3 regions of the Paenibacillus sp. CECT 9249 genome follow, and region 3 is predicted to be linked to each of the others. Evidence: riboswitches for the same ligand, from Rfam matches in the RefSeq annotation. Region 3 holds a riboswitch; each other region holds the start of a gene.
The links. A riboswitch is a leader RNA that binds a small molecule or an ion and turns the genes downstream of it on or off. The one in region 3 is predicted to bind cyclic di-AMP.
Positions count from the first base shown of each region.

Region 1: it holds a riboswitch for cyclic di-AMP, as region 3 does, so the genes downstream of both, LQ229_RS21345 (C40 family peptidase) here and LQ229_RS22395 (3D domain-containing protein) in region 3, are expected to answer to the same signal.
Region 2: it holds a riboswitch for cyclic di-AMP, as region 3 does, so the genes downstream of both, LQ229_RS19425 (3D domain-containing protein) here and LQ229_RS22395 (3D domain-containing protein) in region 3, are expected to answer to the same signal.

Region 1 is NZ_CAKKLI010000042.1:1,466-11,327, forward strand. Features, by position in the region: gene LQ229_RS21340 (AraC family transcriptional regulator) at 1-1,837, shown strand, start outside; gene LQ229_RS21345 (C40 family peptidase) at 1,952-2,458, opposite strand; cyclic di-AMP (ydaO/yuaA leader) riboswitch at 2,463-2,600, opposite strand; gene LQ229_RS21350 (hypothetical protein) at 2,842-3,663, opposite strand; gene LQ229_RS21355 (M1 family metallopeptidase) at 3,677-5,662, opposite strand; gene LQ229_RS21360 (YwhD family protein) at 5,836-6,336, shown strand; gene LQ229_RS21365 (hypothetical protein) at 6,541-6,687, shown strand; gene LQ229_RS21370 (S-layer homology domain-containing protein) at 7,629-9,862, opposite strand, start outside.
Region 2 is NZ_CAKKLI010000033.1:25,070-34,931, reverse strand. Features, by position in the region: gene LQ229_RS19460 (hypothetical protein) at 1-474, shown strand, start outside; gene LQ229_RS19455 (response regulator transcription factor) at 471-1,172, shown strand; gene LQ229_RS19450 (HAMP domain-containing sensor histidine kinase) at 1,130-2,620, shown strand; gene LQ229_RS19445 (hypothetical protein) at 2,701-2,895, shown strand; gene LQ229_RS19440 (transporter substrate-binding domain-containing protein) at 3,388-4,182, shown strand; gene LQ229_RS19435 (amino acid ABC transporter permease) at 4,206-4,859, shown strand; gene LQ229_RS19430 (amino acid ABC transporter ATP-binding protein) at 4,852-5,574, shown strand; cyclic di-AMP (ydaO/yuaA leader) riboswitch at 5,739-5,916, shown strand; gene LQ229_RS19425 (3D domain-containing protein) at 5,913-6,614, shown strand; gene LQ229_RS19420 (glucoamylase family protein) at 6,745-9,862, shown strand, end outside.
Region 3 is NZ_CAKKLI010000047.1:8,362-18,223, forward strand. Features, by position in the region: gene rsmI (16S rRNA (cytidine(1402)-2'-O)-methyltransferase) at 1-228, shown strand, start outside; gene LQ229_RS22380 (AbrB/MazE/SpoVT family DNA-binding domain-containing protein) at 389-643, opposite strand; gene LQ229_RS22385 (HD domain-containing protein) at 961-2,220, shown strand; gene LQ229_RS22390 (TatD family hydrolase) at 2,287-3,054, shown strand; cyclic di-AMP (ydaO/yuaA leader) riboswitch at 3,237-3,434, shown strand; gene LQ229_RS22395 (3D domain-containing protein) at 3,776-4,852, shown strand; gene rnmV (ribonuclease M5) at 4,954-5,499, shown strand; gene rsmA (16S rRNA (adenine(1518)-N(6)/adenine(1519)-N(6))-dimethyltransferase RsmA) at 5,565-6,437, shown strand; gene yabG (sporulation peptidase YabG) at 6,512-7,405, shown strand; gene veg (biofilm formation stimulator Veg) at 7,614-7,889, shown strand; gene LQ229_RS22420 (small, acid-soluble spore protein, alpha/beta type) at 8,082-8,258, shown strand; gene ispE (4-(cytidine 5'-diphospho)-2-C-methyl-D-erythritol kinase) at 8,451-9,305, shown strand; gene purR (pur operon repressor) at 9,352-9,862, shown strand, end outside.

The DNA of each region.
Region 1 (9,862 bases), on a different contig from region 3:
TCACGATTTATTTCAAATTTTGCCGCCTTCGCGAATTACCGGATCCAATCGCAATCAGAACAAGACGATTCTTCCCGTCGTGCAGTCGAAAATTGCCGAATACGCTTCCGATAACCTGTATGTTATCCACTTAAATGCCCAATATATGACCGATCTGCTGCGCGATTACCGGCTGACGCCCGGCAGCATGATTTTCATTGCCGACCGCAATCGGAATATGCTGGCATCAACGGAAGCCAATTTTACAAACGACGGCGAACTGCAGCAATTTTTGCAGGCTGCGTTGAGCGAACCTGCCGATAAGTTCAAAGGAACTTATAAAGGGAAAAAAATGAGAGTGATTAAATATACGGCCGATTTTTTCTATAACAAAGTGGATATGATCGCGAGCATTCCGGAGGAAGATATTCTCGACAGTCTCAAAAACATCGAAAATTTGCGGTATACGGTGGAAGGATTGACGTTTTTGCTGTCGCTCATCCTGTCCATACTGTTCAGCATCAATTTGTATTCGCCGATTCAGAAGCTTGTCCGTACGTTAAGGGGATCGCAAACGCAGGAAGCCGCTTCGCACGACGGCAATGAGTTTCATTATTTGGACCGCGAAATCAACCGCATGATGAGCAATGTCCATTCGTTGAACGAGGCGCTGTCGTATACGCTTCCGCTGGCGAACGAACGCTTTTTCGTGAAAATGCTGAAAAATAATTATCCGTACGACGACGAGAGCATCGGGGCTTTTTTGAAAAACAGCAATTTTACGTTTGAGAACGATCATTTTATGATTGCCCTGATTCAAATTCATTTCCGCAAGCCGTTTTACGATACGTTTACGGAGCGTTTCCAGAACGAAGCGTCGCAAAAAATAGTAACAGTGATGAAAACGTTCATGCCGCCGCAGTGTCCCGGCTATTTCCTGGAGATTGATTCGCATTTGTTCTGCCTGCTGATTAATTTGCCCGCCCAATCGGACCGAACGGCGTATGAGGAGTATTGCGAAGAAATGGTGGGACTGTTCAAAAACGACGAGCACCTCTTGCGCATCTGTGCCGGCATTGGGGGGATTCGCCAAGGGTATAAGGGGATGCAGGAGTCTTACATCGAAGCGATGAAAGCGTTATGGCGCGTATCGCCGTTCGACGGCAAGCGGGTGTACGCGTATACGGGGAGCGATCAAGTACCCGCTCGCTATTTGCTGAGCAAGCATGACGAGAATAAACTGTTTAATTTGCTCATGTCGGGGAAACAAGAGGATGTATACGAGCTGTTGAAGCGGGTGATCGATGCGAATATCGGGCAAGGCATCCCCGATTCGATGATTAGGGAATTGTATATGCATTTCTATATTGTCGGGCTGCAGGTGCTGAAGCAGAAAGACCGGTCGCTGGACGATTCCGTCAGCAAGGAATATGTAAGCTTCATTATGTCGGGAGAATCGTTATCGGTAGACGAAATTACGCAATATATCTTTTCTTTCTTTGAAAATATTATGTTCGTATGCAGCAACGCGCAGCAGAAATTCGATGTTACCGCGTTTAAAAAATTTATAGACGAGCATTATAGCGAGGATATTCATCTGGAATATTTGGCGCAAAAGTACAACACTTCCGCCAAATATATGTCGCGCCTGTTGAAGAACGAGCTTGGCATCGGATTCCAGGAATATCTTCAACAGCTTCGCATCGGCAAAGCGAAGGAACTGCTGCGGCATTCGGACAAGCCGATCGCGCAAATATGGGAGGAAGTGGGGTTCAACAACCGAAATACGTTTATCCGGGCCTTCAAAAATCAAGAAGGGATTACGCCCAGCGATTACCGGAAAAATATACGCGCATAATGTTGGGCATAGATCAAGCCCGTCCATTCGATGCAAGAACGGACGGGCTTATTTCATGCATATAATAAAGCCCGCCGGGCTTGTCCGAAGGACTTCCGCAGCGGGCCTCATTTATTATTCTACTTCCACATCGTCATGATCCGAAGATTCATCCGGCTCAATGGCAATATCTTCATAAAGCTCCGTATTTAATACTCGTTTCGCTCCGACATAGCGTTTCTCATAATAGGAATCGCTCATACTGGAGAGGGTAATTCCTTTCTTGGTAGAGGCATGGGCGAATTTGCCTTCCCCGACGTAAATGCCGACATGGGAAATGCCTTTCCCGCTCGTATTGAAGAATACGAGATCTCCGGCTTGCAATTCGTCTTTCGCAACTTTCTGGCCGATAGAATGTTGGGATTTGGACGTACGCGGCAATTCGATGTCGAATTGTTTGAAAATATACGTCGTAAATCCGGAGCAATCGAAACCGCTTGTCGTCGTGCCGCCGCTTTTGTACTTTGTGCCGATGACGTCACCGATTGCCTGGTCGAGCTTGGAGTCCGCGAAAACGCTACCAACTTGCACGGTAAACAGAAGAGCGAGACCCGCTACTGCGCTGATGATTTTCTTCTTCAAAACAAAATACTCCTTCCAATGCCGACGAGGTTAGCTCAAGGGTTCGGTAGAAGGTTCCCTATGATCACTCTGCAACGAGATCAATTCACCCGAAATGGTTCCCCCGTTTCCCGGTGCGATAGGAATTGGGCAATATTATGTAAGCACCAAAAATATAATAGTTACAAAATTGATTACAAAGTTATTACAAAATCTTCACGAATTTCATTGTAACAGATGAAATCGACTTTTTCAAACCTTTTTTTCGCGCAGATTTGATAACGATTTGTCCAATGTGGTAAAAAAACCGTTACAGCTTGCGAATCGATATTTCCGGACATGAAAAAAACCTCTGCTTTCGCGGTACGAAAGCGAGAGGTTTGCGAATAAGTATGGGAGGGATGTTACCATTCTCGTGTTTTGCCATGCCAAATGTGATATTGCGAGGCCGTTTGCCATATTTTAAAAATAGGGCGGAACAGATGATACGATTGTTGCAAGATGAGCGCAACGAGACCCGTCCAAATCATGGCCGCTGCCGTAAACAGGCTTCCCACGACGAGAGCGACGCCAAGCAGAGTGAGCGCGACGCCCATGACCGGGATGATAGAGCGGATCGACAGCCATAACGAGAGCAGAATTCCTCTGCCGCCGATTTTGCCGAATTGCATGAAGAGAGACATTTGATGAATGAGGAGCGCGAAGGCGCCCCAAGCGAGCAAGTACGGAACTCCTTTATAGATCATCGATTGATAGGCAACTTCCTCCGCCAGCAGGCGAAGGATCCGGGGGACGATCCATACGGCCGGGACCAGCGCGACGATCGTTTCCAACCAGTAGAAGATCAGGATCGGCTTCCATGCTTTTCGGATCCCTCTGAAGAAGAGCGGTCCCGCCTCGTCCGACCGGTGGTGAATAGAGTAGAGAAGGCCCGCGTTAATGAAAGGCGACATCAACATGCGGATCGCGAACATGCCGGCAAGCATCCAAATATAATAGTCGGCGAGATCGGTTTTGATCAGTTGAAATTGTCCTTCCATCATGAACAGATGCACGCTCAGCTCCGTCGGAGCCGGATTAGGGTATCTCGCCAGCAGCGGGCTGACGATCGATTCTATGAAACGGTACAGGAAAAATCCCCATAACAATTGGTACAAAAATAAAATGATGACGATATAGAAATGGTCTTTAACCGTTTTCCATCCCTCTTTGATATATTGCTTCATCGGCCAACCCACCTCACCACGCGAGCGCGTTCAACAGGCTCTCGATTATTTTCACAACGCTCAAATTCCACCGCGTTCGAACCGGTTCTTCGACATGCGCCTTCATATAATTGTTAATATGTTTATTCTCGAGCACGATCGTATGCTGCGGATCGATCATCACCCATTCCAGCGGCGAAGTATGGGTAAGCTTATATTGTACCGTTGTCGTTTGCCCGTCCCAATTTTTGCGAACCGTTTTCCCGTCTTGAAATTGGAAGACGATCGGCACCGGATGGTAATCGCCGCCGCGTTTGCGAATGACGACGAACGATTCGGATTGGCGGACGCCGTCTACCTCGATCGTTCTCGAGTCGATCCGTTCGACGGCGAAGTCGGCCATTAGACCGCCGTATACGTATTGGTTGAAATAGTCCGTCCATTTTTTCTTCGTCACTTGTTCTACGACCCTCTGGAAATCGGCCGTTGTCGGATGCTTGAATCTCCATTTGTTAAAGTAGGTGCGCATAATTTTATTCATTGTCTTCGTCCCGACCTGGCGTTCGATGCCGATCAAGACAAGCTTCGCTCTGGTATAGACGTTTTCCGCATAATGGCTATGGTTGTTGAATTGCCAAGCCAGCTGCGGCAGAGGCGCCGGATCGGTCATATAGCTTGCCTGGATCGGCAAGTTGGGCACGATGCCGTACTCCGCTTCCATGACGCGGTCTTCCGCATACGATGTAAAGCCTTCGTCGAGCCACGCCTCCTCGAATTCATTGCTGGCAATCATGCCGTAGAAATATTGATGCCCGATCTCATGCACGACCGTCCGCTCGAGCAAATCGTATCCGGGATTGCCGCTCTCGGCTCCGAACGCGGTAACCAGCGTCGGGTATTCCATCCCCCCCGCGCCGTTCCCGTCCTTGGGCGGGACGACGATCGAGAGCGTGGAGTACGGATATTGGCCAAACCATTCGCTGTACCTCGTCAACGACGCTTTGGCGGCGTGAAAATACCGCTCTTTCAAATCTTTATGCAGCGGATCCAAATACAATTTAATGCGTACGCCAGGCACGTTCGGCGCGGAGAATGGTTCCTCGGCATATATGAAATCGGGAGAAGCGGCCCAAGCGAAGTCATGCACATCGTCGGCGTAATATTGATACGTCTTCGTGCCGTTTCGAACGACCGCTTCGCCTGTCGGGAAGCCGGTTGCCGCAACGATATAGGATGACGGGACCTGAATGTTGACGCTATAGATGCCGAAATTGGAGTAAAACTCGGAATTTCCGTGATATTGATGCAAATTCCACCCTTCGGCCGTTCGTCCTCTCATGCCGGCCGTTTCGTAAGCGGATAGTTTCGGAAACCATTGGCCCGCCATGACAAAATCGCCTGCGGCTCCCATTCGGGCGAATACTTGGGGCAATTTCACCGTGAACTTCATTTTCAACGTTACCGTCTCGTCCGGCTTGATCGGCTGGGGAAGGCGAATTTTCATCAAAGTGCGGTCATGCGCGTTGTTATCGTCGGGCTGAACGAACGAAGCCCTCTGCATGAGGGAGGCGCCTTCGGTCGTAAGCACATCGGTTACTTCCATGGAGCCGTATCCGCCTTCCTTCATCGTATCGTTCCTGAGCCTGCCTCCGGATTCCCGCATAAACGTCGTGTTCATCGATTCGAACGCGTTCGGATAGAGGTGGAAATACAGCTCCTCCACTTCGTTTTTGCCGGGATTCGTCCAAGATACCGTTTGCTCCCCGAACAATGATTTGGTCGGACCGGAATCGTCCAATCGCACATTGATATGGTACTCGACCAAACGATCGCTGAGCACTTCCGATTTCGGCGATTGAATCGTTTGCGGTTCAACGTAACCATGGTTCTGGCGTCCCTCCGGCCCGAACGAAGTGATCGAAGGATCGGATTTGCTGTAGATCATCCACAGGACGAATACGGCGGCTATCGTGATGGAGAGAGAGATGAGCACAATTCGTTTGGTATGGCGTGAAGTCATACACTTTTACCTCCCGTTGACAAGCTTCTACAGCATGTATATGTTTGCATTTTCGAGATTATTAGCTAAAATGAAATTAAATCTAAGGCCATGCTCCGGCACCGGATCGATGCGCTGCGGCGGGGATTTCCGGGCCGCATGGTTTGACTGGAATTTCAGGAGGACTTTGAATGATGAATAATGGGGAACAGAAAGAGAAGAAGATGTTCGCTTTAAATATTGTCGGTACGAAAAAACATAAAGGCTTCGGCGCCGGTTCGATCGATTTGAATAACGTCTCGCCGGTCATTATCGATCGGGGAGAGGCATACGTCGATGTCGGCGCGTTGCATGCCAAGAGCAAGGTAGAGAAGGGCATCAAATTCCTGACGGACCGGAGCGAAGTGCCGAACGGCCGGAAGTGCTGGGTCGTGTGGGTGGCCGTCGACCATACGGAAGAGGGAGCGTATTACGCCGGGGCTACGGCCTGCGAAATGCTGGTTGACGAGGAGGCGCGCCGCGGGTGGAAAATTCTCGCCGATCATGTCAACAAGCTGGACTACGCGTTGAAACGCCGCTTCATCTTCGAAGGCTTGGACGACAGCGAGAAAGCGGCGCTGCGCCAATTGCTCATGACGCAGAAGCCGGAGTGGTGGGAACGTTCGCCCGAAGAGCTGAAGGAAGCTTTGGCGTAGGCGCGATCGCTGCGAGGGACCTTACATGGCGTAAGGTCCTTTTTTATGGCCGGCGCCGGGCCGGGCGGCCGCGAGTGGGCTGGGGCTTGCGGATCCGTGCGCGGCGGCTAGCGGCGGCGGGATGTGAATGGAGCGTTATGCCGCGACGACGGCGGCGTACGAATCGTGATGGTCATGCGACCGCCCTGGTATGGATGAAGCGCAATGACTACGGTGACACGGTTGCGTATGGACCGCAATGACCATGCAATGGACCACGCGATGACGGCTGCCAATCAGCGCAATTGGGTTGCACGCTCGGCCGTCCGCCGCTGGATTTTGTCCAATGTTATCGCCATTTCGATGCCGTAATGCCACTCTTCATTGGAATTCATCCAATCAAATCTTCAAAAACGGGGCTAAAACACGGAAAGGCGGTCAAACCATTGGATGATTTCCAATCCGAGCCCCTCTTGAACGAAAAATTTGCAGTTTTCATTGGACATTTTCCAACGGGCAACGGGCCTTATGAACAATAAATCGAATAATTTGCGCAAATAACTTTTCTGTATGGGGCGGGGCATTCCACCTTAATTTCTTGTGAGGAGGGAGGGGAGACTGAAGCAGCATGAATTAGTGGAATAAACTACCTTTATTCTATAACATCCAACGGGAATGTTTGATTTAGTGGGAATTTTCGGAGCTAATTAGCAGGTTATATAGTAAAAAGGCTGGCATGGGCGGAATTAGAGGTAGATTTTGGAGCTAATGTGGAAAAAGTGAGAAGAACGGCCGAATTACCTCCGGTTTTTGGCGCTAGTTACGTCAAAACTATGAGCGGCGGCGTCCGCTATATCCCAACCCAGCAAGTACTACTCCATGCTCCATCCAAATCAACCACGCGAGGATCGCTTACACTCAACGCAACCAAACGAGGACCTCCAAACTCATCCCAACCAAGCTCGGGACCGGCTCCGCTCAACCTAGCCTGACAAAAGTGACCACTAGCCTAGCTTAGCAAGACCGACCTTACCTATTCTTACCTAACAAGGGGCCGCCCTCTCTTAGCCTGACCTAACGGAACAAGCTTACCTCCCATCCCCTGTCGCCTAGCGTAACCAAACAGAACAAACTTATCTCCTCATTCCCTGTTACTTGGCCCACCTAACGGAACAACCTTACCTTTCATTCCCTGCCATTTAGCGCCACCTAACGCAACATACCTTACCTCCTCATTCCCTGCCGCCCCGGCTTACCCGCAAATTAGAAAACCGCAGGAGCGAGCGCTCCTGCGGTTCATCATCTTCGAGACGCTAGCGCGTTAGCAGATTGTATACAATCTGCGTTCCTTCCGCGCGCGTCATTTGCGCAAGCGGCGCAAACCGGTCGCCGCCGCGTCCTTGGACGAGGCCGGTTCGAGCGGCCGCGTCGATGTAAGGGAGCGCCCACGCGCCGGCGACATCCCGGTCCGCGAAGGCGGAAGCCTCGCCGCCGTACCGTGGCGGCACCGAGCCGTTGCGGCGCTCGTACGCGCGCACGATGATCGCGGCCATCTCCTGCCGCGAAATAAGCGCGCCCGGCGCAAATTCGGCATCGCTGCGGCCTTCGACGATGCCCGCCTCATGCGCCGCAGCGACGAGCTTCGCGTACCACGCGTCCGCGGGCACGTCTTCGAAGCCGGCCGGCCCGGCCGCGCTCAATTCAAGGGCGCGGGCGATCAGCGCCGTGAACTCGGCGCGCGTCATCGCGCGGTTCGGCTCGAACATGCCGGCTTCCGCGCCTTCCACGAACCGCTTCGCGGCCATCTCCTTGAGCATGCGGTACGCCCAATGGGAAGACGGAACGTCCGGGAATTCCAAATGATATTCCAATACGCTCAAAGTGCCCAAATGCGCTACCGGGGCGATCAGGAAGCCGTCTCTTTGCTCCGCGCCCAAGTATTCCAACTCGCCGCTGGCGGTAATGTAATACAGTCCGGCCAACGGTTTGTCGGCGTTCTTATCGATTGCCAGCGCAAGCGTGATCGGATAAGGGAATTGGTCCAATTCCTTCTCCACGCCGTCTTTCGTCATAATCATCAGCTTCAACTCGTACAAGCTGCCTGCCATCGCAACCTCCGCTTTCGTGCGGCGATCGACTTGGCTCAACAGCGCTGCCGCGTCTTTGCCCGCAACAGGCTTCGCTTCGAAGACAATGCGCGCTTCTTTCGCATCGTCCGCCGCGATGAGAACGCTCAGCTCGCGCAGCAGCAACGAAGGAATCTGCGCTTGCATGCCCGGGAATTCGAATAGAAGCCGGTTCTCGCCCAGCACATCCGCCGCATCGGCGGGCAGCATCATTCTGGTCTTACCTTCGGCCGCTGCAATGCGGACGACACCGTCTTTGCCGTTCTTCAACTCATGCTCGGTGACGACCTGCGCTTCCGGATCCGCCGGAATCAACTCCTTCTCCGGCTGTCCGCTGCCGCTTGAAACGGTCCCGCCGGATGATCCGCCTCCCGGCGAGCCGCCGCCGTCCCCGCCGCCCGGCGAACCCGTCCCCGCGATGCGAACTTGCCGGAAATATAAGGCGTTCTCGGCATGGACAGGCGAATTCGCGGATTCGCCGCCCGATTCCAGCGTACCGATTTTCACGTACGCCGCATAGACGCCTTCCTTCGGCATCTTCACTTCGTCCCCGTTGCTGGCGCCGCCCAGTTTCAGCTCATACTCCCGGGAAGGGGAGAGCGGCGTATCCGTTTCGATGACGATCGTATACTCGTTGATCGGGTACATATTCCGTAGCGGAACGATGGCGGAACCGGAGTCGGAATCGGAACCGGAACCGCCAGCTCCTCGCTCGACCAGTTCCCAATCGTTCAAGGCCAGCTGCCCGATGCCGGCGTTCGTCCCGCCTTCGCGATGCGGGAACGCGACTTCAATGCCGTACACGTTATCCGAAACCGATGCCGCGGCGGTAAAGCCGACTATCGTTTGCCCCGGCCGCATATAGGTATCCGCGGTAACGGTGTGGAAGTATTCTGCGCCTTGCATGCGGTATACGTCCAGCTTCACCGATTCGTTCGCATACTCGATGCGGTAAGGGCCCGATTCGTCTCCGCGTACCCATTCCCGCTGCTGCTGCCCGCCGGACACCGTAATCTTCACGATATCCGAACCGGCCGAATCGCTGAAATCGAGCCCGGTGTAAGCCTGGTTATCGTCGTCGTATAATGTCGGGCCAATCCGATGAGGGATTTCCGTGACCGTACCGTCTTCCGTTTCGGCATACACGCGCACGACCTCCGGATATTTCGTGTACAGCCGTCCTTCCAGCATGCCGGAATCCGGGTCGTACTCCAAGCTGTAGCTTGCGTAAACGTCCGCCGTCGTGTCATGCGAATAATACGCTTCGAGCTCGCTGATCGATGTGAAGCGGGCAGCGCCCCCGGCCTTGCCGATGATGCGTACGCCGTCTCCCCAAGTATCGTCGAATCGGAACGTGAATGTCTGGTTTTTGGCGGTAAAATCATAAGGATAATCCGGGCTTACCTTCATATCCGAAACGT
Region 2 (9,862 bases), on a different contig from region 3:
CCGCAGCCGGTCCCTAGCCAGGACATTAACGGCGACGGAATTATCGAGATCGGCATGATGGAAACGCCGAAAGGATGGGAACATGTAAACTTGCCCGATATGCTGTGGTTCCATTCGTTTTATCAATGGGACGGAGCCGACGGGCTGAAGTTTATCGCCCTGCAATACCGGGATCCGTACGAACGCTTTTATTTCAATTTCCCTTCGGATTGGCGAAACAGGGTTACGCTCGATATCCGGTCGAAGCAAGGGGAATATTTGCATTTCGTCGACGTCGATACGAACGAGACGCTCGCCGAAATCGAGTTTTTCCCAACCGGCAAGTGGGAAGCGAATAAGAAGGGATGGACGGAATTGTCCCGTTCCGAAGATAGAGTCGTTGCGTTTCGCAGCAAATATGAGTTAACGGCGAAAAAGTCGAAGTTGGAGATGGAACTCCCGAAAAGTAACAAAGAAAGCGGTGATCGTCCTTGAGTAAAGTATTGATTTTGGAAGATGAAGAATCGATTCGAAGTTTTATCGTCATTAACTTGAAACGGAACGGTTTCGACGTTATCGAAGCGGCCGACGGCAACGAAGCGCTGCAAAAATACGAATCGGATCCGGATATCGATATCGCCTTGCTGGACGTCATGGTGCCGGGCATCGACGGTTTCGAAGTTTGCCGCAAAATTCGGGAGACAAACGAGCGGATCGGCATTATCTTTCTGACGGCGAAAGTGCAGGAACAAGATAAAGTGTACGCTTTGTCCGTCGGGGCCGACGATCATGTAAGCAAGCCGTTCAGCCCGACCGAATTGATTGCGAGAATTCAATCCTTGCTGCGCAGGGTGAACGTCCACCGCGAGGCGGGAGCGAAGGTCACGTTCAAATCGGGGCCGTTCACGCTCGATTTAATCTCCAAGCAATTCAAAAAACACGATCAATTGATCGACTTGACGCCGACCGAATTTTCTTTAATCCAATTGTTTCTGGAGAAAGAAGACGTTCCGCTCAGCCGCGATGTGCTCCTCGATCATGTATGGGGCAAAGAATATATGGGCGATCCGAAAATCGTCGATGTGAATATTCGGCGCCTGCGGCAGAAGATTGAGGAAGACGCTTCTTCGCCGGAATTTTTGGAAACGGTGTGGGGATTCGGCTACAAGTGGAAAGGACCCGCAGCGAGATGATCAAAAAAGGGATTCGCCGCCAAATCGTATTGCATTACTTTATCGTCGTGTTTTTAACACTGATGATTGTGGAAATCGTTTTTTTGATTGCCATTCAAACGTATTACTACAACAGCATTCGTCAATATATGATGAATCACGCGGCGGTAACGACATCCTATTACGATAAATTTTACGCAAATGCATTTGCCGAGAAAGATCCGAGTTTTTTGCCAAGCTTGCTCAAAATGTTCTCGCTCGATAATACGGAGCTGCAAATTTTGAATACAAAAGGGGAAGTGCTGATCAGCTCCAGCGGATTTCAGGTGGAGAAAAGCGTTCAAACCTCGGACGTATCGCAAGCTTTAAACGGAAGCACAGGCCGCTGGTTCGGCAAGCAGGCGGGAACGAACGAATCGGTGATGGCCATTACGGCTCCGCTGAAAATTAACGGGGAAACGAGCTATTTGCTGCGCTACGTCACGTCGCTCGAAGCGGTCAACGGCAAAATCATGTCGATCGTTCTGCTCGCCGTTGCCGTCGGAATCGTCATTTTGGCACTAGTGCTCATTATTAGCATCGGGCTCGCCAACTCCATCGTGAAGCCGCTTAACAATATTACCGCGGTATCCGCGCAAATGGCGCGCGGGCGATTTGATGTGCGCGTGGAAGGCAATTATCGTTACGAGCTCGGCGAACTCGCTTCGACATTGAACTATATGGCGGAGGAAATCGTAAGAAGCGACAAAGTGAAGAACGATTTTATATCGTCGATATCCCATGAGCTGCGTACTCCGCTTACCGGAATTAAAGGTTGGAGCGAGACGTTGGAATCGGGCAATTTCACGGATCCGGAGGAAACGAAGCTCGGGATGCATATCATTTCCAAGGAAACGGAACGGCTGATCGGCCTGGTGGAAGAACTGCTCGATTTCTCGCGCTTGCAGCAAAAAGAAGTGAAATTGAATATGAATTACGTCGAGTTGGAAACGCTCATTTCCGAAACGATATTGCAGGTGCGCTCCAAGGCGGAACAGAAGCAGATTCAGCTAACGATGAACGTAAGCGGCGTTCCGTCGCCTGTTGTCGGCGATCAGAACCGGTTGAAGCAGGTATTTTTGAATCTTATCGATAATGCGATCAAATTTTCTCATCCGGAATCGAATATTTTCATTCATATCGATCATACCGATGAGACGTGCACAGTGTCCGTCCGCGATACCGGGATCGGGATCAGCGAGGAACATGTGAAGAAAGTGACGGAGAAGTTCTATCAAGTGAATCCGCTAGGCGGAGGAACCGGCTTGGGACTTGCGATTACGAACGAATTGGTCGAACAGCATCACGGCCATTTGGAAATCGAGAGCCAGCCGGGATTAGGAACGACGGTAAGCGTTATGTTGCCGAAAGCGCCTCGGACAGAGCCGCAGCCGGAGAACGAAACGCAGAAACAGCAGCAGGAGGTTTAGTCCGATTCGGGCTAAGCCTTTTTACATTTGCGCGAAGAAGAAGAGGCCGGAAGGGTTGAAACCCGATGCAAATCGCAACTATGAAGCCGACGAAGCGTTCCCGGTTTAGACTGTTATGCGGGCGAATGTTCTACAAGTCCTATGAAATATACGAGAAAGAACATCGAATTATCCAGCAATATTGGGGCGGTTTCGTGCGCCATAATGAAATATGCCGCATTGTGCGGAAGGCGAAGCGGTGGCGGACGAGTGGATTACGGAGAACAACGCTTTAATGATGTACCAACCCTAGTTGCAGGAAACAAGGACAAACGTGACTTGACGGGAGCGGCGGAGGCGTGCATTTGGGAAGCGTTGAGGCGATGTAAGGCCGGTTGGGGTAGAGATGTGCGCGACGTTCACAATTCTAACGGATGTGGGTGACCTTAAAGCGGATAAAAGAAGTTATTTCGGATTCTAACGGATCTCAGCGCCCTTATTTGTTGTTTTTCTAGCGAAAAATGAATGAATAGAGACAAATAAGGTTCGTGGGTTCCGTTACATTTTGAAAAGTCTCGATTTTGCTCAAATAGAGTCCCATAGATCCGTTAGCCGTGAAAACGGACTCACGAATCGAACCGTCTCGAAGCAATGCGACCGCGAGGCGGTTTTTTCCATTTTGCGGAATGGAAATAATACCACAAATTACTTGTATGCATATTCATGCATTTTCATTTATAATTAGTTCTTGTTTGCAGCAAGACTAGACATAAAAGGGGATTGTAGTAATGAAAAAAATAGCGGTGGCAATCATTGCAAGCTTGTTCATAATTGGCATGTTGGCGGGATGCGGCGCGGGCGCCGCCGACCGATTGGATACCGTGCAGCAAAATAAACGGATCGTTCTCGGCACCAGCGCGGACTATCCGCCTTACGAATTTCATAAAACGATCGACGGCAAAGATCAAATCGTCGGATTCGATATTGAAATCGCCAAAGCGATTGCCGACGATCTCGGCGTTGAGCTAGTCGTCGAGGACATGAATTTCGACAGCTTGCTGATCGCCTTGAATACGGGAAAAGTCGATATGGTCATCTCCGGGATGAACCCGACGGAAAAACGCAAAAAAAATGTAGACTTCTCCAACATTTACTATACGTCCGAGCAGGCGGTATTAGTGCGCAGCGAGGATCGGGATCGTTACCAAACGATGGACGATTTGGCCGGCGCCAAAATCGGGGCCCAAAAAACGACGATCTACGAGGACATTGCCCGCTCGGTGCCGGATGCCAAAGTAGAAGCGCTTAGCAAAGTTTCCGATTTGGTATTGAGCCTGGAAGCGAAGCGGATCGATGCGATCGTACTGGAAATGCCTGTGGCGGCTGCTTATTCGAAGTCCCGTTCGAACTTGGCCGTAGCAGGAGCGGAGCCTGATTCCGGAGACGAAGGGTTCGCGATTGCCGTGAAGAAAGGCAGCGCCAAACTGGCTGAGCAAATAAACCAAACGTTGGACAGACTAACGAAAGAACAACGAATCGAACAATTCGTAACGGAGGCGACGAAACTGGCGGAAACGGATTAAGCGGCGGATAAAGGAGACAGAGTATGAATATTATCTCATTTTTCGCGGAATACAAGCAATATTTCATTACCGGCGCCGCCATGACGTTGTGGCTGTCGCTGCTTACGGTCATCTTCGGCTTCCTGCTCGGTACCGTTCTCGTATTGATGAGGCTGTCAGGCGTGAAGCCTTTGCGCTGGATCGCGGTCGCTTATGTCGAATTTCTGCGCGGAACGCCGCTGATGGTCCAATTGTTCATCATTTACTTCGGGCTGACCTCGTTCAGCATCGAACTGCCGAAATTCACGTCCGGCGTCATCGCGTTGTCGATGAACAGCGCCGCTTATTTGGCGGAAATATTGCGCGCAGGCATTCAAGGCGTCGATAAAGGACAGACGGAAGCGGCTCGCTCGCTCGGAATGAGCCATGCGATGACGATGCGTTACATTGTCTTCCCCCAAGCGCTGCGCAACGTCTTGCCGGCGATCGGCAACGAATTTATCGTCGTCATTAAGGAATCGTCCATCGTGTCTTTGATCGGCGTCTCGGATATTATGTATAACGCGGAAATTGTTCGCGGAAGCACGTTCGAGGGGATGAAACCGCTCGTGCTGGCTGCCATCCTCTACTTCATATTAACGTTTACGCTGTCCAAACTGTTCGGCGTAGCGGAACGGAGGCATCAAGCCAATGCTTAACATTTCGGGATTGCATAAATCGTTCGGCAAGCTGGCGATTTTGAACAACATCGATCTTTCCGTCCGTAAAGGCGAAGTCGTCGTCATCATTGGGCCGAGCGGCTCGGGCAAAAGCACGTTGCTCCGATGCATCAATTTATTGGAGCAACCGACGCAAGGACTGATCGAATTCGAAGGCCAGGCGATCACGGCGCCGAATTACGATATCGATGCGGCGCGCGAGAAGATGGGCATGGTTTTTCAGCAGTTTCATCTATTTCCGCATATGAACGTGTTGGATAATATTACACTGGCGCCGCGCAAGGTGAAACGTAAGGACAAGCTGCAAGCCGAAGAGGAGGCAAGGAAGCTGCTCCGAACGGTCGGGCTTGAAGACAAGTCCGGCGCGTTCCCCTCGCAGCTGTCGGGCGGGCAGAAGCAGCGGATCGCCATCGTACGGGCGCTTGCGATGGAACCTCATGTCATGCTGTTCGACGAGCCGACTTCCGCATTGGATCCGGAGATGGTGGGCGAAGTGTTGGAAGTGATGAAGCAATTGGCCGCTTCCGGCATGACGATGATCATTGTCACCCATGAGATGGGATTTGCGCAGGAGGCAGGAGACCGCATCGTCTTTATGGACGGCGGCGCGATCATCGAGCAAGGAAAGCCGGCCGATTTGTTCGGCAATCCGCAGCAGGCGCGAACTCGGCAATTTTTAAGCAAAGTGTTGTAACATGAAGATGACGATCATACGCCGAGTCTCTGTGACCGGTCGTATGATTTTTTTTGTCAACATTTACAGAATTGTAATCGAACGAATCCGAAAGATCGCGTAAAAACAAGACGTATCAAGACTTACCAACATTTTCATACATACATGGTTACAAAATTGTGATATATTCATTTTAGCCGAAACTACAACAACAGTGCGGGGGATGATTTGCAGGACAACGGCTCTGGACGAAATCGATCGTCGAGCGGCGTTTCCTAGGGGTGAATCGCAGCGTTTCAGCGCGAAGGGTTGTTCCTCAACCCTAACCCGACAACTAACCTCGTAGGCAAAAGGAGGAAATGCATTTGTTTGGCAAGAAAAAACTAGCTGCCGCAGCGATTGCATTAGCGCTATCGATGCAAGCGGTACCCGCGATGGCCGAATCGTACACGGTCGGGGACAATGATACGTTTTATGTGATTTCGCAAAGGTATAACGTGGATTTGCAACTGTTAATGAACGCCAATCCGAATATCGATCCTTTGAACATTTACAAAGGATTGAAGATTGAAATTCCGACGAACGATAAGGAAGTCCGGATTCAATCGGCTCCTGTTGCAGACCAGGCAGACGAAAAGAAGACAGGCGAGGAGTCGGCTCCCAAGATGGAGGCGAAGGCCGCTATCGCTTCAACCTTGAAAGCAGCCAACGTGATCCAAACGAATGGACAACAATTGACGTATAAGAAAAAATTGGACGTAAAGGCGACCGCCTACACTTCTGCGGCAAGCGAGAACGGCGAATGGGGCGCGGTCGATTACTTCGGAAATCCGCTCAAAGTCGGAACGGTCGCAGTTGATCCGGACATGATTCCGCTTGGAGCGAAAGTGTATGTAACCGGCTATGATTTTGACGGGTTGCCTGTGGGCGGCTTTGTCGGCAAGGCGACGGATGTAGGCGGAGCGATTGACGGCAACCGCATCGATATTTTCGTCCCGACAGGGCCATCGAAAGCGAAAACGTTCGGAATTCAAAACGTGACGATTTATATTTTGGAATAGATGAATCAGACTCAGGAAGAGTGCTCTAGCGGGGCTCTCTTTTTTTGTTATAAAAAAAGTATATTCATAAAAACGGGCCAAAATGGGGAATATTGTTAGTGTTCAACTACGATTTTCGCCAGGAGGACTCATGATCGTTGATAATGAAAAGCTTCGCCAACAAGCGCGCGAACTAGCGCTGCAGCATCAGCTCCGCACGGTTCGATTCTCGCCGAAACGGGTTTGGCGCGATTTCGACGCCGACGTAGAACGTTTGCGGTCGTTCGTGCGCTCTTTGCAAGATTGTCATGCGAGTTGCTCCCAGCCTGCGGAAGAATGGCTGCTCGACAATGCGGAATTTATCGAGGAGCAAGCGCTGGATATACGGGACCAACTGTCCGATCCCTTGCTCCGCCGATTGTTCGGGCTGCGCAAGTCGGATCAATTGCGGGTGGAATCCGTTTGCGCGGATTATCTCGAACAAACGGACGGCTCGGCGGATGCCGAATCGCTCGTTACATATATCAATGCGTACCAGGAAGTGTCCGTACTCTCCATCGGGGAAGCATGGTCGCTGCCGCTTCTGATGCGGATGACGCTGATCCGGCGTCTGGCCGATGTGATGGAATCGGTTCGGGAACGCCGGGAAATATGCGTTCAGGTCGAACGATTTCTGGCGCATGTGGAGCCCTCCAAATTCAATGCCGAGACGCTGAACGCCGCGTTGGAGGAAGCAGGGGAGCGCTTCCCGCTGTCCGGCCCGATGATCGTTCATATGGTCGGGCATCTGCGGGAGTGGGCGGACGATTCCGCCATGGTGCATGATTGGCTGTTGTGCAAACTGGAGAACGGACCGGAAAGTTTGGATCGAATCGTTTCGTACGAGCATCGGCTTCAAACTTCCTATCAGGTGACGGCAGGCAATATGATCGGCAGCTTGCGCAAATTGATTCGCTACGAATGGCGCGACATATTCCAGCGCATCTGTTTGGCGGAGCGCACATTGCGCGAGGACAGCGCGGATACATATCCGCGGCTTGACGATTCAAGCAAAAATTTGCTGCGCAAGCGAGTCGAAGAACTGGCTGCGCTGATGCGCGTTCCGGAAAATTTGGTCGCGAAACAGGCGGTCGAGCTTGCCGCGGCGGAAGCGGAGCGGACGCATTCGATGCCGCAAGTAGCCGGGGCGGAGCCAGCCGGCCGGAAGGGCGATCGGCATGCGGGCGAGGAAGATTCGGAGGGCAGGCCGCAGGAAGACGGCGACTGCCATTCCTTTGAGCAACCTTCCCCGCCTCGCGCAACGTTTCTCGCCTATTATTTGCTCGAAGAGGACGGAATCAAGAAGCTGAAGCGCGCCTTGAAAACGTGCAGCAATCCCCGGTCGACGCCGGGAAGAGGATTGTTCCGGCGAAATAGCGGTTCCTATTTCGCCTTGCTTGGCGGCTCGTTTGTCGTCATATGGCTCGCGCTATCGGCATGGATCGGCGGCGGGGGCGATTACGGCGCGGCCGGATGGGCCGCCATCTTGCTCGCGCTGCTGTTTCCGGCCGGCGAGTGGGCCGTCACGGCGACGCATTGGTTGATCGAAAGCTTCGTCCGTCCCCGTCCGCTGCTGCGCTACGACTTTTCCGCCGGCATTCCTGAGGAAGCGAGCACGATGGTAGTCATACCGGTGATATGGTCAACGCCCGAAGAAGTGAAAGATATGGCGGACCGTTTGGAACTGCACTATCTGGCCAGCCGCGATCCGAATTTGCATTTTGCCTTGCTCGGCGACTTCACCGACGCTTCGGTACAGAAACTTCCGGAGGATGCGGAGGTGCTGCGCGAAGCGCGCGCCCGCATCGAGGCGTTGAATGCCGCCTATTCCGGCCCGAACGGTTCGACTTTTCATCTGTTTCAACGCCGCAGAGAATGGAATGAGGCGGAGGAAGTCTGGATGGGCCGCGAACGCAAACGGGGGAAACTGGTAGAGTTCGTCGAACTGCTGCGCGGGCGCGGCGATACAACCTACGATTTCGTCGTTAGCGATGCCTCGGTCTACGGCCGGCTCCGTTATATTATTACGCTCGATGCCGATACGCAGCTTCCGCTCGGCAGCGCCCAGCGGATGATCGGCACGATGCATTTGCCGTACAACCGTCCGCGCTTGAACCGCTCCCGGACAAGGGTTGTCGAAGGATACGGCGTACTGCAGCCCCGGATCGGAATCAGCCACGAATCGGCGATGCGGTCGAGATTGGCGCAATTATGGTCCGGCGTGCCCGGAGTCGATCCTTACGCGTTTGCCGTATCCGATCCGTATCAGGACGGTGTCGGTCATGGCATCTTTACGGGCAAAGGGATCTTCGATATCGATTTGTTTGGGGAGCTGTTATGCGAACGAATTCCGGAAAACCGCGTACTCAGCCACGACCTGCTCGAAGGCGGCTTTTTGCGCGCGGGTTTGCTGTCGGATATCGAATTGGTCGACGAACATCCCGCTACATTCAGCGCCTATCAGAAAAGAATGCACCGCTGGGTGCGCGGCGATTGGCAATTGCTGATCTGGTTGAAGCGGACCGCCAGGGACCGCAGCGGCAATCTTCAGCCCGTCGATTTGTCGCCGGTCACCCGTTGGCAAATGATCGATAATTTGCGCCGCAGCTTATTGCCGCCGGTACAGCTGTTGTTGATTGCGCTCAGCTTGACGGTTCTCCCCGGATACCCCTTCCGGATGTTGGCGGTATTGCTTATTACGTTCTTCCTTCCCGTCATTCGCCAATGTATCGCTGTTCGTCGACGCTCCGTCTGGAATCCGAAAGGAATTTCCGCCGCCTTCGGGCAAGTGCTGCTGACGATGTTGATGCTTCCGTACCAAAGCGCGCTCATGCTGCATGCGATTTGCGTCACTTTATATCGCATTTGCATTTCGAAACGGCATTTGCTCGAATGGGTCAGTTCGGCCGAGATTGAACGCAGCCGCGGACGGGGAGGCCAGCCGCTGCTGCTTGGCATGAGAGGCGGCTATGCGTTCGTCGTCGCCTTTGCGTTGGCCGTTTTGTTCGGCAGTTCCGGCGCGCTAACGGCGATAGGAATACTATTCGGCGTCGTCTGGGCCGCGGCGCCGTTCAGCATACGCTGGCTGGACGAACCGAAGGCCGAATTCGAGTGGCAGCTTTCTCCTGCGGAACAGGCGGAACTCCGAACGCTGGCCAAACAAATTTGGGCTTATTTCGAAGATTTGGCAGGTGCGGAAGATCATTACTTGCCGCCGGACAACGTGCAGT
Region 3 (9,862 bases):
TTGGAGGAGCATCCTCCGCAAGGCGAGTACTGCCTTGTCGTGGAGGCGGGGACGTCGGAGGAAGAGGAACGGGATGCCATATGGTGGCAAGCGCTCTCGATCGAAGAGCATGTCGGGCATTACGAGGCGCGAAACGGAGGCAACCGGAAAGAAGCGATGAAACAGGCGGCGTCCGACCGGAATGTCTCGAAGCGGGATGTGTATAACGCTTTGCTCCGTCAGGAGTAAGGTAGTAAAGAGTCGGGCGGGATGGGATCCACGGATGGTTTATCCACAGGTTAGGAAAAAAAATACCCCTCGCGGCCGGGTTCAAAGCCGAGAAAGGTACCAAGGAGATATAAAAAGGTTAGAATTAACATGTGTATAAATCTATTATATACTATTTTACTTAGTTTGTCACAGGTGTTGGTATTTCAGAAATACATTCGTGACAAACAATTTTTCCTTTAAAGTATGTAACGTTTTCCGCGTTGCCGCAAAAGATGCAAGCAGGCTCGTATTTCTTGAGCATTATGCGCTCGCCGTCTACGTATATTTCCAAGGCGTCCTTCTCGCCAATGCCAAGCGTGCGGCGAAGTTCGATCGGAATAACGACCCGACCTAATTCGTCGACTTTTCTTACGATTCCTGTGGATTTCATCATAGTAAATCCTTTCTCCTCTCAAAAATGTGATGCTTCGACATATTTCGACATCTTTCTAGCTTTTTTTATGATAATAATAGTACCAAGCTTTCCCAAATAAGTCAACCTGTAAAATTAGCGGCAAGCGTACTAATTTATGGTTTCTACATGATAATTCATAGAATTTTAAAATTTCCAAGCAGGAAAAACCGCTTGTAAATTGGAAAACTAGCGATGACATAATTCGACAAAGATCTTTGTTTTTTAGTTTGTAGATTCGACATGAACGTTTCGACATAGACATGAAAACGAAAAATAAGAAATGAGAGGTGGTTATTATGCATCAGGCGCTTGCAGAGGAAAAAGTATTCAAGGACCCGGTTCATCAATATATTCACGTGCAAGACCAGACGATTTGGGATTTGATCAATACGCGCGAATTTCAACGTTTGCGCCGCATTCGCCAGCTTGGAACGTCTTATTTGACATTTCATGGAGCCGAGCATAGCAGGTTCTCCCATTCGCTCGGGGTGTACGAAATTACGCGCCGCATCATCTCCCAATTCGAACGCAGGGACGACGCCGATTGGCCGCAAGAGGAGAGGATGCTTGCGCTATGCGCCGCCTTGCTGCATGACCTCGGTCATGGGCCCTTTTCCCATTCGATCGAAGAAGCGTTCCGCATGCATCACGAAGATTGGACATGCCGCATTATAATGGAAGATTCTGAAATCAACGCCGTGCTCAGCCGGATTGCGCCCGACTTTCCCGAGCGAGTCGCCGCCGTCATTCGCAAGACGTACGAGAAGCCGATCGTCGTGAATCTCGTATCCAGCCCGCTCGATGCCGACCGGATGGATTATTTGCTGCGCGACGCCCATTTTACGGGCGTAAACTACGGAACGTTCGACATGGATCGCATTTTGCGTCTGCTTCGCCCGCACCAGGGACGAATCGTGGTGAAAGAAAGCGGCATGCATGCGGTGGAGGATTATTTTATGTCGAGATACCAAATGTATTGGCAGGTCTATTTTCACCCGGTGACGAGAAGCTCCGAGATCATTCTTAGACAAATTTTTCGCAGAGCGAAGGAACTGTTCGACAGCGGACACCGGTTTCGGTTCATGATCGAACCGCTGCCGGCTTTGTTTAAAGGCGAAATATCGATGAAACAATATGTACAATTGGATGAGGCGTTGGTTCAAACCGTATTTATGCAATGGATCCAAGACGAAGACGAAATATTGTCGGATTTATGCCGCCGCTTCATAGAGCGCAAATTGTACAAATATAGCGTGATTCCGGCGTTAGACCGGATGCTGGAGGAGGAGCTTCGCGACCAGTTCCGGCAGGCGGGTTTGCATCCCGATTACGATTTGGAGGTCGATTATCCGACGGACGAGGCGATGACGGCCCGTATATGGCTGCTTGACCGGCACGGCCACGTCAAGGATATTGCCGAAGTGTCCGATATTATTCGTTCGATCGGAGGCATACATAAAGGAAAATACCGCCTGTATTATCCGGACCATAAACTGAAAGCGGCGATGCATCGTTTTCGTCCCGACATCGCCAAGCTGTTTGAGTTGAACGAATGATATGATATATAGGAAGAGAAACGACAACGAGTATCGAATTCGACAAATGTACAGGAGGACAAAGAGATGCTATTCGACACACATACTCATTTGGATGCGGCGCAATTTGACGAAGATCGCGAAGAAGTGATCGCGCGCGCTTTGGAGCAAGGCGTTAGCCGGATGATTAATATCGGATTTAACCGGGAAACGATTCCGACGACGATGGAGCTTGCGGAGAAATACGATTTTATTTATGCGGCCGTAGGCTGGCATCCGCAAGACGCCGTTACGATGCGGCCGGAAGATTTGGACTGGATCGCGGAGCTGTGCCGCCACGACAAAGTGGTGGCGATCGGCGAAATCGGCCTGGATTATTACTGGGATACGTCTCCGCAAGACGTTCAGCAGAGCGTGTTTCGACAACAGATCGGCCTCGCTCGCAATTTACAGATGCCGATCGTGATCCATAATCGAGACGCCCATGCGGATGTGGTTCGCATTTTGCGGGAAGAACATGCCGAAGAAGTCGGCGGCGTCATGCATTGTTTTTCCGGAAGCTGGGAAATTGCTAAACAATGTCTCGATCTCGGTTTCTATATTTCGTTTGGCGGACCAATTACTTACAAAAATGCCAAGCAGCCAAAAGAGGTGCTTTCGCAAGTTCCGCTCGACCGATTATTGATCGAAACAGACTCCCCTTATCTTACACCTCATCCATTTCGTGGAATACGAAATGAGACCGGTTATGTACGTCTGGTGGCGGAGGCGGCAGCTGCGTTAAAGGGGTTGGAATTAGAAGAATTATCCAAAATTACGTTCCAAAATGCGTTAAATTGTTTTCGATTTGACTGAAAAACGCTGAAAAAGGCATGAAAAAGCGATTTATAAAGCAAAATTAAAGGATTTGTTAAAGAAAAGGGCCGTTTATTACAATTTTTTAATCTATTTTTCAGAAATACGTGGTAAAAGTCGGCTTTACAATCATCGCGGTTACAGAGTATGATTCAAATCAGAGTTTGATATCATATTTCTTCAAACCAGTCTCGCTGAGTCTCCGAACGGAGAACGGGGGAACCGAATGACGCGAACGATTGCGATCGCATCATTGATTTCTTCCAAGGGTCTAGGGGTGAATTTTGCGCCATTTCGCCATGAGCGGAATAGGCTCGAATAGGGCGACTCTCACGTCCGAATCCGACAGCTAACCTCGTAAGCGTGCAGAGAGAGGTAACCTCGTGCGTCCAATGCCTAATTTACATGTCGATACCGGAAGCCACGAAAGAGGTCCCTCTTACGTTGGCTTTCTTTTTCGTTTTCGAATAAAGACGTCCAAGACGTCATAGGCATAGAAAACGGGAGGTGAGGACTTACCTGGCACACTGGTGAGGACACAGGAAACGCAGCACCTAGAGTTCATGGCAAGCGATGTTTTCAATGCGGATCCTGTGAAAAATCTGTTATAGTCGCGTCTCAATGAATCATGCGAAACACTTAGGCGGCGGGACTATGAAGGAGGACCGAAGAAGTGGGCAATTTCCAACTAGAGGAGACCCATGGAAGACGATCATCCAGCATGTCTTTCGCGTGGCGATGGATGCATGAAAACTTGCAATTGGTCATACTACTCGCTATCGTTTCTCTTGCTTTATCTTTCATGTTGATGGTGCTCTTGAACGTAACGGCTAAGAAAGAAATCGCTTTAGTCGTGAATGGACAACACCGACAGGTCGAAACAACACACAGAACTTTGCAGCACCTGCTGGATGAACAAGCTATCTTGGTCGGCGCGCACGATTACATCTCGGCGTCCCCTTTATCGGAGATAAAGGACGGCGACATGATTCGAATCGATCATGCGGTACCCGTGCATGTGACCGCCGATGGGCAGACGAAGACGGTGTATACGACCGCATCTACCGTTCAGGACGTAATCAAGGCAAATCAAATTACTATATCCGAGCATGACAAAGTTTTCCCTTCTCCGGACACCGCGATCAACGGCGACATGGATATTAAAATCGTGCGGGTGGAGAAAAAACTGGAAGAACGGCAGTTGACCGTTCCGTTCCAAATTGTCACAAAAGAAGACCCTACCTTGGCGGCCGGTAAAGAAAAGCTGGTGCAGAAAGGCCAGGAAGGCGTCGTGATTCAAAAAATTGAAAATATATTTCAAGACGGAAAGCTGGTTTCTTCCGTCATGGTCGACAAAACGGTTCAGAACGAAACGAAGGACAAAATCGTAGCGGTCGGCACGAAGAAAGAAACGCCGCAAGTAACCGTGTTGTCGGCGAAATCGCCTGATATGGCGACAACAACCAAAAACGATGTTACGTTCTCCTACAAGAAGGTTTTGAAAAACGTTAGCTTAACGGCCTATTCCGCGGAAGAAGACGGCATCGGCACCAAGACGGCGTCGGGGACTCGCGTAACCGAAGGGCGTACGATCGCGGTCGATACGAAAGTCATTCCGATGGGATGGTGGGTATACATCGAAGGCATCGGCTTCCGCCGGGCGGAAGACAAGGGAGGCGCCATCAAAGGCAATAAGATCGACGTGTATATCGATAGCTTGAAAGAAGCGAAGCGTTTCGGCCGCAAGAAAGGCCATACCGTATACGTCATCGGGCCCAATAAGCCGGAAGCGAGCTAATCGCGCGGAGCACTGGCATTTATTCGATAAATATGTTGTAATGCTAAGAAGAGGGATTCACCTCTTCTTTTTTAATGCACGAAAGGATGTTACCCTGGTTTATGATAAAAGAAATCATTGTCGTCGAAGGCAAAGACGATACGGCCGCGATTAAGCGGGCGGTGGACGCAGATACGATCGAGACGGGCGGATCGGCGATTGATGAAGCCGTTTTGCGGCGGATCGCGCTCGCGCAAGAGCGCCGGGGCGTGATCGTATTTACCGATCCGGATCACGCCGGAGAACGGATCCGCAAAATCATATCCGCCCGCATACCGGGCTGCAAGCACGCCTTCTTGAAGCTGTCCGATGCGACCCGGGAAGGGGATATCGGCGTCGAGAACGCTTCGCCTGAGGCGATTCGCGCGGCGCTGGACAGCGTGCGCAGCGAGGTTGAGGCGGCTGGAAGTCAGATCGATTGGGAAGACTTAATGGAAGCGGGCCTCATCATCCATCCGCAGTCCGCAAAGCGCAGGAAAGCGATGGGGGAACTGCTGGGCATCGGTTATTGCAACGGCAAGCAATTTTACAAGCGCTGCGCCGCGTTTCAAATTAGCCGCGAGGAGTTTGCGGCGGCGCTGCGGCAAATCGAGAATGAAGGGCTGTAACGAGGATGAATCGACCGAATGCGGCGGGACGCGCCGATCACGATAGTAGAAACAGAGAAACGAATATGGACATCGCCACGCCGAATCGAACGAAAGACATTATTCAGCGGCATGGCTTCTCGTTCAAGAAAAGCTTAGGGCAAAATTTTCTGGTCGACCGCAACATTTTGGATAAAATTGTGCAGGCTGCTTGCCTGGATCAAACGAAGGGCGCATTGGAGATCGGTCCCGGCATCGGCGCCTTGACGGAGAAACTGGCGCAAACGGCGGGCAAGGTGACGGCCGTGGAGATCGATTCCCGCCTGATCCCCATCTTGCGGGAAGTGCTGGCGCCGTATCCGAATACGGAAGTGGTGCACGGCGATGTGCTGAAGGTCGATTTGCGCGCATTGTTCGCGGAACGCTTCGCCGGTATCGGTAAAGTGAGCGTCGTCGCCAACCTGCCTTACTACGTGACGACGCCGATTATTATGAAGCTGCTGGAAGAGCGCCTGCCGCTCGAGCATATCGTCGTCATGATTCAGAAGGAAGTCGCCGAGCGGATGGCGGCGGAGCCGGGCGGTAAGGAATACGGCAGCCTTAGCGTCGCCGTACAGTATTATTGCGAGCCTGAGCTTGTTTGTACGGTGCCTCATACCGTATTTATTCCGCAGCCTAATGTGGAATCGGCGGTCATTCGCCTGAAGGTGCGGGAAGAGCCGCCGGTCCAAACGAAGAGCGAACCGCTCTTCTTCGAGGTCGTGCAGGCATCGTTCGCACAGCGCAGGAAAACGATCGCCAACAACTTGAAAGCGCGTTTTTTCGATAAAGAGAATCGGGAGGAACTTATGCCGATCCTGCAGCGTGCGGGCATCGATCCGGCGCGCCGCGGCGAAACGCTAAGTCTCGAGGAATTCGCCCGCCTAAGCGACGAATTGTACGTTTATGGCGCGAGATGACCGGGTTCTCATCGCAAAAATAGACACCAATCCCTCTTCATGCCCATACGATAGACGAAGAGGTGATTTTGCATATGAAGCTAGGAGACCTGGTCGTACGGAAGTCTTACGGCGGAGATGTCATGTTCCGCATTGCAGCGATGCGCGCGGATCAAGCGATTATTAAAGGAACGGATTTTCGTTTGCTAGCCGATTCTCCGCTCCAAGATCTCGTCAAGGTGACCAATACGATATCGATCCACAGCAAAGAGAAACAGGCTCGCATTAAATCGATGGAATCGACGCGTTTAATGGAACAGTACCGCAAAGGGCAAACGGAAAGAAGCCAAGCCGAATTGAACCGAAAGTTGATGAACCATCAGCCTTTTTTCGAGGTGCCGGGAAAAGTGCTTCATCTGGACGGAGACGTCAATTATTTAAAAAAAAGCATGGAACTGTACGGACAGCTCCGAGTACCGGCAGAAGGGCATTACGTAAACGAAGCGAACATGGGGGATATGCTGTACCATTTGCTGCCGCGCGTTCGACCGGACATCGTCGTCATCACCGGCCACGACGGCGTGCTCAAGCATCTCAAAAATCGCGATTTATATAGCTTGAACAGTTACAAAAACTCGGAAAATTTTGTGAAAGCCGTCAGAATCGCGCGCCAATACGAGCGGAATTTTGATGCGTTGAATATTATCGCCGGCGCTTGCCAATCCCATTTTGAAGCGCTGCTGCAAGCGGGAGCCAATTTTGCGAGTTCTCCGGGACGCATCTTGATCCACGCGCTGGATCCGGTTTATATCGCGGTGAAGTCTTCGTTTACCCCGATCAAGGATACGATCGACGTGGTGGATGTCATCCAGCATACGATTAGCGGAACGGACGGCTTGGGCGGGATCGAAACAAGGGGGAGCTACCGTATCGGAATCCCGAGAATCAAGGATTTATCGACCCTGAATGTTACTCCTTCGGCGACATAAACGTCCGGTTTCAAATGGGACTAACGCTTCCTTCTTTTGATTTGTGAACATTTTGTGAACTTTATTAAGATGGTAAAACCGAAAAATTTAAAAAATCACTCAAAATGCCGTTGACAACACGAATTGATGGCTGATATAATAATTTGTTTCATTTGACATTACCTCTTGAATTGGGTATAATGGACAAGGAAAGAGGTGGTAGTTGACAATGGCTAAAAATGCGCTGTTGGAAATTAAACGTAGCTTGGAAGCCCACGTCGGGCGTAAAATTATGTTACGGGCAAACGGTGGTCGCCGAAAGACCATTGAAAGGACCGGAGTCCTGGAAGAAATCTACCCTTCTGTTTTTATCGTTAAGCTCGATCAAGAGCAGCATGCTTTTAAGCGAGTTTCTTATAGTTACGCGGATATACTGACGGAATCGGTCGAAGTTACCGTATGTGACGACGACGGGCAAGTCCGCATCACCTATATCCAACAATAAGCCCTGTAGAGGGCGCAATTATTTTATAATTAACAAACCCAGTGACGCGAGGCGGCACTGGGTTTCGTTTCTTCTCCAGCGAAAAAGTCGCAACCTCCCGGATTGCATGAACTGCAAATGCCCGAGCCATACTAACACTGTCAGAACGGAACGCAGGCAATAATGTTCCGATTGCGCAAAGGAGGAATTTCGATGGGCAGAAGACGCAGCGTCATGTCCGAGGAGTTGAAATACGAGCTTGCGAAGGATTTAGGCTTTTACGAAACGGTACAGCGCGAAGGTTGGGGGAATATTCGGGCGAAAGACGCGGGGAATATGGTGAAACGGGCGATTCAATTGGCGGAACAAGCCGCAGCGAAAAAGTCGTAATTTGGCAACGGGCGAGGTTGTATCCGGGGTTGGCCCGGGAACTTCGCTTTTCTTCTTTGCAGATATTATTGCAGGCGCCTTGCCGGAGCGATCGAAATGCGTTTCTAACGGGATTCTGATATAATATGGTAAGTTGTCCTAAGTTAGACACCTTAGAGCCATAGCGATGAGCTTTAGAAGTGGGTGAACGTAATGAAAGTATATGAAAAGGCGCCGGCGAAAATCAATTTAATGCTGGATGTGTTACATAAACGGGAAGACGGATTTCATGAAGTGGAGATGGTGATGACGATGGTCGATTTGGCCGATCGTCTGGAAATGGAGCCTTTGGGGCGGGATACGATCATCATTTCAAGCCAGGCGGGCTATATTCCTCTCGACGAGAAAAATTTAGCCTTCAAGGCGGCCAAGCTCATCAAGGAACGATATGAAGTGAAGCAAGGAGTTTATATTCACCTAGACAAGAAGATACCGGTCGCGGCGGGATTGGCCGGAGGCAGCAGCGATGCCGCGGCGGCGTTGCGGGGGTTGAACCGGCTGTGGAAGCTGGGCATACCGGAAGAGGAACTGCAGCGTTTAGGAGCGGAACTGGGCTCGGACGTTCCGTTCTGCGTTGCGGGAGGCACGGCGATCGCCAGGGGGCGGGGAGAACGATTGGAACGCATTGCGAATCCGCCGCAATGTTGGGTCATTCTCGCCAAGCCGCCGATCAACGTATCGACCGCCGATGTATACGGGCGGCTGCGGGCCGACAAGATTAGGAAGCACCCTTCGCTGCGCCAAATGACCGAGGCGATCGCGTCGCAGCAGTTTCATCGCATTTGCGCCCAGTTAGGCAATGTGCTGGAAGACGTTACGTTGGCCGCTTATCCTCAGGTGCTGCAATTGAAGGAGACGATGCTTAGATTGGGGGCCGACGGGGCGCTCATGTCAGGGAGCGGGCCGACCGTATTCGGCCTCGTAACCAAGGAGTCGAAGGTCGCGCGGATATACAACGGATTGCGCGGATTTTGCAAAGAAGTTTACGCCGTTCGGATGTTGACGTAAGGTGTAATATATATATTATACGGATGCAACGGGGAGAGGAGTTCTCGTGAAAAAATTAAAAAGAAGCGCGCGTCTGGTGGACATGACGCAGTTTTTGCTGGCACGTCCGCACACCTTAGTTCCTTTAACGAAATTTGCGGAACGGTACAGCGCTGCCAAGTCGTCCATTAGCGAAGACTTGGTCATCATTAAAGAAGTGTTCGAAGAAGAGGGAATGGGCGAGCTGCTCACGCTGGCGGGCGCGGCAGGCGGCGTCAAGTTCATCCCGAAGATGCCCAAGGAGACCGCACTTGCCGTCATACGCGACGTGTGCGTAAGCTTGGAGCAGCCGGAGCGGATTCTCCCCGGCGGTTACTTGTACATGACGGATTTGATCGGCCAGCCTGCTTTCATGAACGAAATCGGCAAAATGTTCGCCACCGCTTTCGCCGATCGCCAGATCGATGTCGTCATGACCGTGGAAACGAAAGGCATCCCGCTGGCATACGCTACCGGGGCGCAATTGAATTTGCCGGTCGTGCTCGTCCGCCGCGACCAGAAGGCGACGGAAGGATCGG